Rhodohalobacter sp. SW132: one gene and its partner. The protein of the gene in region 2 interacts with the protein of the main gene of each other region in a pairwise test. Links are inferred from orthologs where the notes say so. Each region holds a gene or a part of one and is shown on either strand. Other genes may lie near its edges.

Region 1 (4,737 bases), on a different replicon or contig from region 2:
GATATAAAAATGGGGCTGAGTGTACTTGATGACCAGGCCGAAAAACTAAAACATCAATATGGTGAAAGTTTCGTGGATATGATTGAACAGGATGAATCAATTACCATCCCCGGAATTGCAGGCCGCCCTCCGAAAGAGATCACCAAGAGTATTCTTGCAAAAATTATCCAGGCACGGATGGAAGAGATACTGGAGATTATAGCCATTGAAGTGAAACGCAGCGGATATTCCGATTCTCTAAGTGCAGGGATCGTGATTACGGGCGGAGGTTCACTCATCAAAAATGTATGCCCTCTCGCGAACGAAGTACTGGGAATGGACGCAAAAGTGGGCCGGCCCCTCGGTCTTGCAGGCGGGCTTACAGAAGAGGTGGACAGCCCGATTTACGCCACAAGTGTAGGCCTTGTTCTGCACGCCCTGAAAACAGGTGAATCTAATGAACAGGTTATCGGCAAAAGCCGTGACAAGAGTGTGGAACAAGTGATGTCCAAAATTACCGACAGGATGAAAACATGGTTCAAAGAACTTTAGCAATCCAGAAAAAAGTTCTGCCCGGCAAATGCCAGACAAGAGGCAGAACAAATAGCAACAGCCGCACAATGCGGTTTAATAGATACACAACCAGCAATCTACAGAAACATTTATAGCAATCTAAAAGGAGTAAACAAATGAATAACATAACACCAAGCTTTAGCTTTGACGAACAAGGTCAGGATAACGCAAAAATAAAAGTAATAGGCGTTGGAGGCGGCGGCGGAAATGCCGTCAACAACATGATTAACAAGGGGCTGGACAGCGTGGAGTACATTGCGCTGAACACCGATGCGCAGGCCCTGAAAAACAATAAAGCCGATGTGGCGATCCAGGTAGGATCAAACCTTACCAGCGGACTCGGTGCAGGTGCACGTCCCGAAATCGGACGCGAAGCTGTAGAAGAGAACCGCCACGATCTGGATGAGGCAGTCGATTCAGCCGATATGATTTTTATAACCGCCGGTATGGGCGGCGGAACAGGTACAGGCGGTGCCCCCGTAGTCGCCGGAATTGCCAAACGGAAGGGGATTCTCACCGTGGGAATTGTCACTACACCGTTTACAAGCGAAGGAAAAGTGCGGATGAAATACGCGCTGGAGGGAATCACCGAGCTCAAGAAAAATTGCGACACGGTTATTGTAATTCCCAATGAGCGGCTCCTGGATATTTCCGACGAAAACACCACGCTTATCGAAGCGTTCGAGATGGCTAACGAAGTCCTCTATAACGCAACCCGCGGTATTTCAGACCTGATTTTGATGCCCGGACTGATTAACCTCGACTTTGCCGATGTACGCACAACCATGATCGACGGTGGCGCAGCCATTATGGGTTCAGCTACCGCTAATGGCCCCGACCGTGCAGAACTCGCAGCCCGTGAAGCGATCAACTCTCCCCTGCTCGACGGGGTAAGCATCCGTGGTGCCCGAAATGTACTTGTAAACATTTCTGCCGGACGAAATCTCGGTATGCGGGAAACAACAACGGCCACAAGCATAATCCAGCAGGAAGCCGGTGATGATGCAGAAATTATACTCGGTACAGTGCTCGACGAGTCGTTTGATGAGGAGATGCGTGTAACCGTTATCGCCACAGGTTTTGATCTGAGTGATGATCGTACACGAGCAAAAATTGCTCCCAATTCCGAAAAAGATCAGAAAAAAGAGTCGTTAACTTCCAGCCTGCCAAAGGCAAAACAGGTAGGACGAACATACAATAATAAAGATGGTCAGTTTTACAAAGGGGAAGGAAACCTCAAAGAGCTCGACTCACCGGCCATTCATCGCCGGGAACTGAAATATATCCACTCCAATGAAATGGAGGAGGAAAGCGAGAACGCATCTGAAATCCGCAGGGCACGGCGAGAAGCAAGCGGTAATACCCTGCTGAACAACCGTGAAGAGAAGATCGACAAACGCGATACAGATCAGCCCGCATTTCTGCGAAAAATCATGGATTGATGACGTCTCTGTAGAATTGCAACCATTCTTATAAATATAGATGGGTATGCTATGCCCATGCTATAGATTGCTAAATCAAAAAGGAGTTCCTTTGATCGGGAGCTCCTTTTCTATTTTATATTGATTTGTGGCATCGATAAAACTTCGGGGAGTCATCGGATGAGTTTTTTTAAAAAAATTGAGTCGCATTGAATCAATATATAATTCATAGATGCCTCATCCGAGGATTTACTATCTATAGCTCACAACTAACATGACAATAGGCTGAATTCGCAGATCAGAAAATAGCTAATCTCAAGATTCTGTCTCTCCATTCATCAACAATCCAACATCATACCTTACATATATTTTTTAGCACACTAAAATATTAAAAAAGCGCTTCCTTAAATATTTTGAAATTTCATTATATTTTGATGAATTCTTAATCAAAAGTTCACTCAATTTTGCTATTTATTAGATGAGTACTTAACACTCACCAAAAAGACGAGAGTAATATGAGCAAGCAAACATTCGACCTCACCAAACATGAAATAACTGTAAAAAATATCATCAGAAATCCCGCGCCAGGGAGATTCTATGAAGATGCAATCAAGTACGATCCGGGATCTGTTATTACCGACAACGGCTCACTGGTTGTACGGTCAGGTAAACGAACCGGACGTAGCCCCGCCGATAAACGGGTTGTTAAAACTGCCAATATCAGCGACGAAATCTGGTGGGGAGATATCAACATTGCCCTGGACGAGCACACCTATAAAATCAATCACAAAAGAGCCACCGATTACCTGAATACATGCGAGCGGCTGTATGTAATTGACGGGTTTGCCGGATGGGATCCAAACTACCGGCTGAAAGTCAGAATTATTGCAGAGCGTCCCTACCACGGCCTCTTCATGCATAACATGATGATCCGTCCATCAAAAGAAGAGCTTGAAAATTTTGGCGATCCTGATTTTGTAGTCTTCAACGCAGGTAAATTTCCGGCCAACACGTTTACGGAAGGAATGACATCAGATGCCAGTGTTGACGTTAACTTCGAAACAAACAGCATGGTCATTCTCGGTACGGAATACGCCGGTGAGATGAAGAAAGGAATCTTTTCTGTGATGCACTACCTGATGCCCAAAAGAGAAGTCCTCTCCATGCACTGTTCGGCTAATGAAGGAGACGAGGAGGAAGATGTCGCGCTGTTCTTCGGCCTCTCCGGAACCGGTAAAACTACGCTCTCAGCCGACAGCAGCCGAAAACTAATCGGTGACGATGAGCACTGCTGGAGCGATGACGGCGTGTTTAACATCGAAGGTGGCTGCTACGCCAAAACCATCAATCTGTCCCGCGAGAACGAACCGGAAATTTATGACGCGATTAAGTTCGGCACCGTTCTGGAAAATGTCGGATACGATCCCGATACGCGAAAAGTTGATTACACCGACACATCCATCACTCAAAACACGCGGGCGTCCTACCCGATTGAGTACATCAACAATGCGAAAATTCCATGCACCACAGGGCATCCGAAAAACATCATTTTCCTTGCATATGATGCATTCGGTGTACTTCCCCCGGTAAGTAAACTCACTCCGGAGCAGGCGATGTATCACTTCATCAGCGGATACACCGCAAAAGTAGCCGGAACCGAGATGGGCGTAACCGAACCTCAGGCAACATTCTCTGCCTGTTTCGGAGCCGCATTCCTGATATGGCCTCCAAGCAAATATGCCGAAATGCTTGCCGAAAAAATGAGAGCACACGGTTCAAAAGCGTGGCTGGTCAACACAGGACTCACCGGTGGCGGATACGGAACAGGCCAGCGGATCGACCTGAAGAGTACACGGGCAATTATCAACGCCATTCATGCAGGAGACCTGGATGATGCTCCAACCGTTAAAGATGAAGTATTCGGCTTTGAAATTCCTACAGAATGCCCCGATGTTAAATCAGATATTCTGATTCCTAAAAACACCTGGGATGATGTGGATGCCTACAACAAACAGGCCGAAAAACTGGGTAATCTCTTTACCAAAAACTTTGAAAAGTTTGAAAAAGAGAGCAGCGAAGAGATCATAAACGCAGGGCCAAATGTAAAGCAACCTGCCTAACCGATTCAACCTAATATTATAAAAACCGGCAGCTCTGTATCATTAATTCAAGAGCTGACCGGTTTTTTTTGATCTAATCCCATCTTAACTATTCAACAAATAATAATCTATTCCGGTTTTCCATCTATCTCCTCATCAAAACCGGTCAAAACCTTACAGATTTAGAATTAATACGATATCAGGTTTTGTTCCTCAAGTATCCTGTCAGGGCCGGGTACTGGGTGGATTTAAATCGCCTGCCAGCAGAAACAATGTGCTAACGAGGCGGCGAGGCAAGGTTGTCAAAAATGGCATATGACTTATCATTGATATAATATTATTTAATATAATAGACTATTAATGAATTTTAAATTATACTACTGTTTTACACTATACTGCCTATTAAAATGACTGAAGACAGCAAATATCTTTTAGAGGAGAACAAACGCCTTCGGAGAGCAGTTGATGAGTTGGCAATACTGAATGATCTTGCCCTGGCCATAAGCGGCAGCCTGGATAGTGAAAAAATTATGCGTTCAATAATCAGTAAATCTATTCGTGCACTAAACGCAGAGCAGGGAGACATCACACTGATAGATGAGGAAAAGTCAAATCCTACTCATACGCTTGTCAGAAGTATGATTACTACTAGTGAACATTCTCCT
Region 2 (5,989 bases):
CATATCATAAAACAAGCAATGAAATGTACTTCAATTTCGGATAGGATGTAATTCAAAATTGTCATAATCCGCTTTTGTAAAGGATCGGGTATCATCAGATGCGCTTAAGATCAGAAGAGCAATTGGCCGCCGCGGAGGTTTCTCACCAAAAAAGTGTTTGTAATCTTCCACCAGATTCCGCTCAAAAGTCTGCCACTCGCCCCTGTTCTCCAGTCCTGTACCTACCACCACAATACGCTGGTTGCCCCTCAATTTTGAGAATTCTGACCCAACGGGGTGTTTGGAACTCCAGGTATATCGAATTGTGATTGGTACGGTCCTGAAAAACAAGCGGCCGGTATCGAACACCACGTATACACTTGCGGCCACATCATTCCGGCTGCTGCTGTTCTCATCACCGCCTTCAGGAATATCAAAAATACGCCAATCCCACTTCAGAATCGGAGTCTCATGTATATCAAGCCCTTCTTTATCAATCAATGGGAAATTGAGATGTTTGGCTTCTATACCTTCAAACCTCAAAAATTTATTACTGTTTTCCTTTACAACACTGTACTTATATCCGCTTCTGTCGCGCTCACTGTAAGTCGCCGGTATGGCATCTCCGTCACGGTTATACCATTCGTCTGGAATAGTGCCAACTTCGTAGTGCTGAAAGTCCTCGAGATACACAACTCCGTTATCACCAAAACGAATGTTATTAATCGCATCTCCGTCAAAATCCTGAGCAACCACCACACCGGTTATACCAAACGAAAGAAGTGCTGTGATGAATACTTTACTTATTTCTTCTAAAAACATTTCTGTAGATTTATATATCGGGAATATTTCTTATTTTCGCATCCACAACGGAAAAGCTGAGCGTAACGTATCTTTATATCTGTTTAAGTTTGCATGAGGTATTAAGTTCCCGTCATCAAACATACGCACAAATTCTGTTTTTGTTAAACCTGATCTGCACAGACTTCTATAAATTCCGTTAAACAGCAAATTTATTATGAATCAATCCTTTGCCAGGCGGGGCATCAAAGTAATTGGAGTTACCCTGCTGATCTATGCGCTCCTTGTTGCACCGCATGAAGGTGAATTCTGGCCATTTAGTATTTACCCGATGTTTTCCCAGGCCGGCAATCCGTGGACCCGCGCGATGGTTCTGGATGTCACCGATAAACCGGAAATGGATATCTGGGAAGAGCACCTGCTGCAAAACCGAACTGCCGATGTGGTTCCTGTAGGAACCTATGGAGTAGACCAGATCGACTTCTCCAACTTCGTAACCAAAACAGAACACTGGACCGAACAACGCCAGCGGGCGCTGATCCATATGTTTGGCAGCGAGGCCATTGCCGGCAGACGCTGGATGGTGACAAAAGTTCGGGGAGAATTGATCGGGCGGGATTCGGTTGCCATTGAGATTAAGCCATTTATTCTGATTACCTCTGACAGTACCTTCACGAATCCCAACCTTCCGGCATCAGAGTATGGGAGGATTGAATAATGAAGTGGACAGAAAAAATCTCGTATCAGCTTTTTGAGCCTGATCGTGATCAGTCACCCGGTGAAGTGATCTTCTTTAAGCTTTTCGAACTATTTGTCATCTACTATACCATACGCTTCGCCTGGGAATGGGGAATATACACCGAACTCAGAAATACAGAAGTTGTACTGGCGCTCGGAGTTGCCAATTATTTTGATATTTCCATTTTCTTTGAGAACTATCTCGCAATTATCAACGCAGCTTTCATCACCATACTGTCGGTTGCATGCTATTTCAGGCTCGGGTACAAATGGCAATATATGGTTGTGATGGTGCTGCTGCATGTTCAGTATGTTGCCCGCTTTTCACAGGGTGAAATTCCGCATAGCCAGAACCTGATCGGAATGTCGGTTTTATGCTTTGCGATTGGTGCCATCTGGTTTCCCGATAAGAAGCAGATGCCGCGTTTTGTGATGGGTTCAATCATCTTTTTTATAGGTTTGGGATATACATCAGCCTTCTTTGCAAAATTGATTGGAACCGGAATCAATTGGTATGATGGCCGTCATCTCTGGCTCTGGATTGGTGAGAAAAGCATTGATATACTCTCACGTGAAGGTGTTTACAACCCAAACTTTTTACAATCGATGGCGCTGCAAAGTACGGCTGTAGCATCAGTTATACTTCTCATTGGATGGTTCACGGAGTTTATCGGGTTTACGATGTGGTGGAAAAAGATCAGACCCTACACAACTGCCCTGCTGATCGGAATGCATTTTGGCATCACAATGACCATGAACATCCGGTTTGATGCATTCGTAATTCAACTGATCTTAGTCGGATTTCCGTGGTACATCCTCATCGATCGTTACGTAAAAACCACACCCCGGATGTTGCAAAAATGGCTCTAAATTACAGGTAATCATTTTTTTTGGTTTCAATCTACCTAACCGGGTTCTTCCTGTAAGCGTCAACTCACGTGAGCATCTGACCTGTTTTTTTGCTCCTACGTTATCAGAAACAGCACCTGGCCGATGTAACGATACTTCGAAAAGCAGTATAGCTGTAGATTCCACTCATTCCTTCGTATATTACACAGATGGAAAAAGAACTGAACGTAGCAAAAAAAACTGATCTCAAGTCACTCACAACAGCGGAATTGAAGGAGTTTACCGATGATCTCGGTTTGATGGGCTATCGTGCCGATCAGCTCACACAGTGGCTTTATCAAAAAGGAGCTTCTTCATTTGATGAAATGACGAATCTCTCCAAAGATCTCCGCTCAAAACTGAACGAAATAGCTGAAGTTCGCCGAATCCGCATTCACAGTAAGCAACAGTCGAAAGATGGCACCATCAAGTTCTTGTTTGCGCTCGACGGACCGGAAGAATACAAAGTTGAGGCTGTACTCATTCCTGATTTTTATCCGGACGGTGCCGCAAACCGGCTGACAGTCTGTGTATCCTCACAGGTGGGCTGCATGTTTGGCTGCTCGTTTTGTGCTACGGGTAAAATGGGATTTTTCCGAAATCTCACACACGGCGAAATTGTTGACCAGGCGCAGATTATCAATGAAGTAGCTGAGGAGAAGTATGGAAAGAAAATTACCAATATTGTCTATATGGGAATGGGCGAACCACTCCATAATTTCAAAGCAGTTACTGAATCTGCGCGAATGATCTCGAGTCCGTTAGGTATTGATCTCTCCCCAAAACGAATTACCGTATCTACTGTGGGGCTTACCAAACAGATCAAACAGCTTGCAGATCTTGACCTTGGCGTAAATCTTGCAATCTCTCTCCATGCGGCTGATGACGAAAAACGAAACGAAATCATGCCGATCAACAGCAGCCTGAATCTTGAAAAACTGGAAGAAGCAGTACGCTATTTCTTCGACCGAACCGGCCTTTCACTTACGTATGAATATCTGCTTTTTGATCATTTTAACGATGATTATGCAGATGCTAAAAAGCTCGCTTCCATAGCTCGCTGGGTTCCAGCAAAAGTAAACATCATCATGTACAACAATGTGGCCGGTGTTGAGCTGAAGCGCGTACGGGAAGAACGGCTCAACCGGTTTATGAAGGAGCTGGTGAAACAGCGTGTAACGGCAACCGTCCGCCGCAGCCGCGGTGATGATATTGATGCCGGATGTGGTCAGCTTGCCATCCGGGAAGGTCAGAAAAAAGGAAAAAGCCTGGCAAAGGAGAATTGAGAGATCAGAGAAACAGCCAGGGAACTGCTATAACTCTGCCGTAACTTGTTTTTTCACCTCCCTCCTTACCCGACAACTTCCCGCCATCGGTTCGGATGAGTGGGTAAACCCAAATTTCTTTAGAACCTCTTTTTAATAGAAGTCACCTTTCCATTTAGGTTCAATTCTAATCCTACCTGTTAGAATTCAAATAACAATCCAAAGTTTGAAGAATCTATTCATACAGCCAGCCAGCTTATCCTACAAACAGTGGCTTGATATGACGCTGGTACAAATTGTCAGTTACGCGAGCTGAGATTCGGGACTGATTTTCCACCAACAGATTGATGAAGGATTCACCCTGCTCAGCCGCAATTTTATAGGAGCAATGAAAAAACTGCCTCAGCCCGGAATGAAATTTTGGATGATCCGGATTATGCTCAACAGCATCTACGATCTGCTGACCGGTCCATTTAGAAAACTCAGAAGGTGTTGGCAGCTCTGATTTATTTATATCAATCACAGGAAGATAGGGACCGGTTAACTCATCATACCGGTTGTAAGCCTCACTGTATATTTTATACACCATATTGAGACCTTCTTCGCCCGATTCTGCCAGGCCAATCAGTTCCTCGAGCCAGGTAGTTCCTGATGTTTTCAGATGAAGTCCTGTATCGTGATCTGTAATCAATTCCCGCATTTTAGGATACAATGAGAATTTATCACTGCCTGAATGTACACTTAGTTTCAGATTATCCGGAAGGTTAAACTCTTTTATGGCATAGTCGATGACCCACAGATCTTCATCAAATTCCTTAACGAATTGGTCGATATCACCCACATAATCCACGCCTTTATAAAAATCACCCGTAAATTTGGGCGCAATGGTGTGTAGCTGAACATCATGATCTGCCAGGGCTTTCAGGATAAAAAACAGTTCTACGGGTGTTTGGGGAGTTTCAACCTCGTCCATTGAAATTTCAAAGACCGCTTCACCATTAGTTTTATTATTTTTGATGTATTGATACAGTTCAGCAGCTTCCTGGATTGCATGAAGATATTGATCACACCAATTTTGAAGAAAAGTTTCACTTACATTGAATGATTTTGAGATGCCGGGAATCGATACCTCACCGGTTAGTGATTTATTGTTGTTGATAAATTCTTCTTTATCAGATTCATCTGCTGGTTTCCCAATGTAATCAGCCACGTCAATGGTGAAAAAATTTGATGACTGAATGTAGGGATCCACGATTTTTCTTGTGATGTGATCGGCATCCACAAAATAGGGTTTATCCCATTTTAATTTCTTTATGGCGGAATCAGCCTCCTCCCTCACTTCATCATGATTTGTGCCTATGATTTGATGCTCTCGATGAGATTTATTCCACACGGGATAGATCGTAACACCATCACCATTATTCGCATTTAAAACTGCTTTTAATTGTGCTTCGCCTTCTTGTCCAAATCTGTCACCGGTGCCAATTGAGTATTTTCCTAACATATTCAGTTATTTTTGATTTAATCGATGCTTTTTTTATCTGTGATGTCAATGGGGCAATAGTCTGTTCCTTTGATGCACTTTTCCCAGTGACCTTTATGGTTCGTTATTCAACTATATTTTTTATATCACTACTGTACAATTTTTTGTTTAAGATCAAGGTTTAATTCCCTGATACTCTCTATTACAAGTTCCGCCATTTTTCTGGCTCCCAGTTCATTAAAGTGTGTATCATCTTCGAGTCCATTGGGATAATTCGGATTTTGACCGGGTTCAAGATGATTGTAAAAAAACCTGGATTTTTCGGGTCCCAGACTTTTTAAAAGCTCCTGGCTTTTTCTGTCCATATCAATCAGCGGTACATTTTCAGATTGTGCTACTTCACGCATCAGTTCGGAGTACAGCTCGTGAGTATCCACTAGGTCACCGTTTTGATCAAAATGCCGGCGCGCAATCGGGGTTAGCAATACAGGTTGCGCATTACGCGCCAAAGTTTCTGTGACGTATTTCACCAGGTTCGTTTGATACTCTTCTTTAGTAGTGGATTGTGGTTTTGATTGAACTTCATCATTATGACCAAACTGAATAAATACGTAGTCCCCTTCATTCAGATTCTCTTTTATGGGATCCCATCGGCCTTCTTCCAAAAACGTACGCGTGCTTCTTCCATTTCTGGCGTGATTCTCAACCACAACATCAGATTCGAAATAATGTGCAAAGGGTGTACCCCAGCCAGTTTCGGGATAGGCGCGGACCTCCTTCTCCGACATTGTTGAATCCCCAATCATGTACACTGTTACTCCAGTAGTACTTGGAT

What was found. Proteins that work in one complex are often made in the same cells at the same time.
Region 1: the proteins of rlmN (region 2) and ftsZ interact in binary tests that used the Escherichia coli proteins (3 or more experiments, as listed by UniProt). The link is inferred for Rhodohalobacter sp. SW132 from one-to-one orthologs.

What each region holds. Positions count from the first base shown.
Region 1 is NZ_QUOK01000013.1:54,328-59,064, forward strand. What follows is about bases 1-2,831. They hold ftsZ (cell division protein FtsZ), read left to right. Parts: upstream 1-668; coding sequence 669-1,994; downstream 1,995-2,831. Other genes in these bases: ftsA (cell division protein FtsA), read left to right, coding at 1-531; pckA (phosphoenolpyruvate carboxykinase (ATP)), read left to right, coding at 2,489-2,831. In the rest of the region: more of pckA, read left to right, coding at 2,832-4,093; DYD21_RS18880 (GAF domain-containing SpoIIE family protein phosphatase), read left to right, coding at 4,480-4,737. UniProt on the Escherichia coli protein: Essential cell division protein that forms a contractile ring structure (Z ring) at the future cell division site. The regulation of the ring assembly controls the timing and the location of cell division.
Region 2 is NZ_QUOK01000006.1:202,717-208,705, forward strand. What follows is about bases 1,737-4,634. They hold rlmN (23S rRNA (adenine(2503)-C(2))-methyltransferase RlmN), read left to right. Parts: upstream 1,737-2,576; coding sequence 2,577-3,692; downstream 3,693-4,634. Other genes in these bases: DYD21_RS13010 (hypothetical protein), read left to right, coding at 1,737-2,388; DYD21_RS13020 (tagaturonate epimerase family protein), read right to left, coding at 3,928-4,634. Outside these bases: DYD21_RS13000 (DUF3047 domain-containing protein), read right to left, coding at 31-801; DYD21_RS13005 (hypothetical protein), read left to right, coding at 998-1,498; more of DYD21_RS13010, read left to right, coding at 1,498-1,736; more of DYD21_RS13020, read right to left, coding at 4,635-5,175; DYD21_RS13025 (rhamnogalacturonan acetylesterase), read right to left, coding at 5,304-5,960.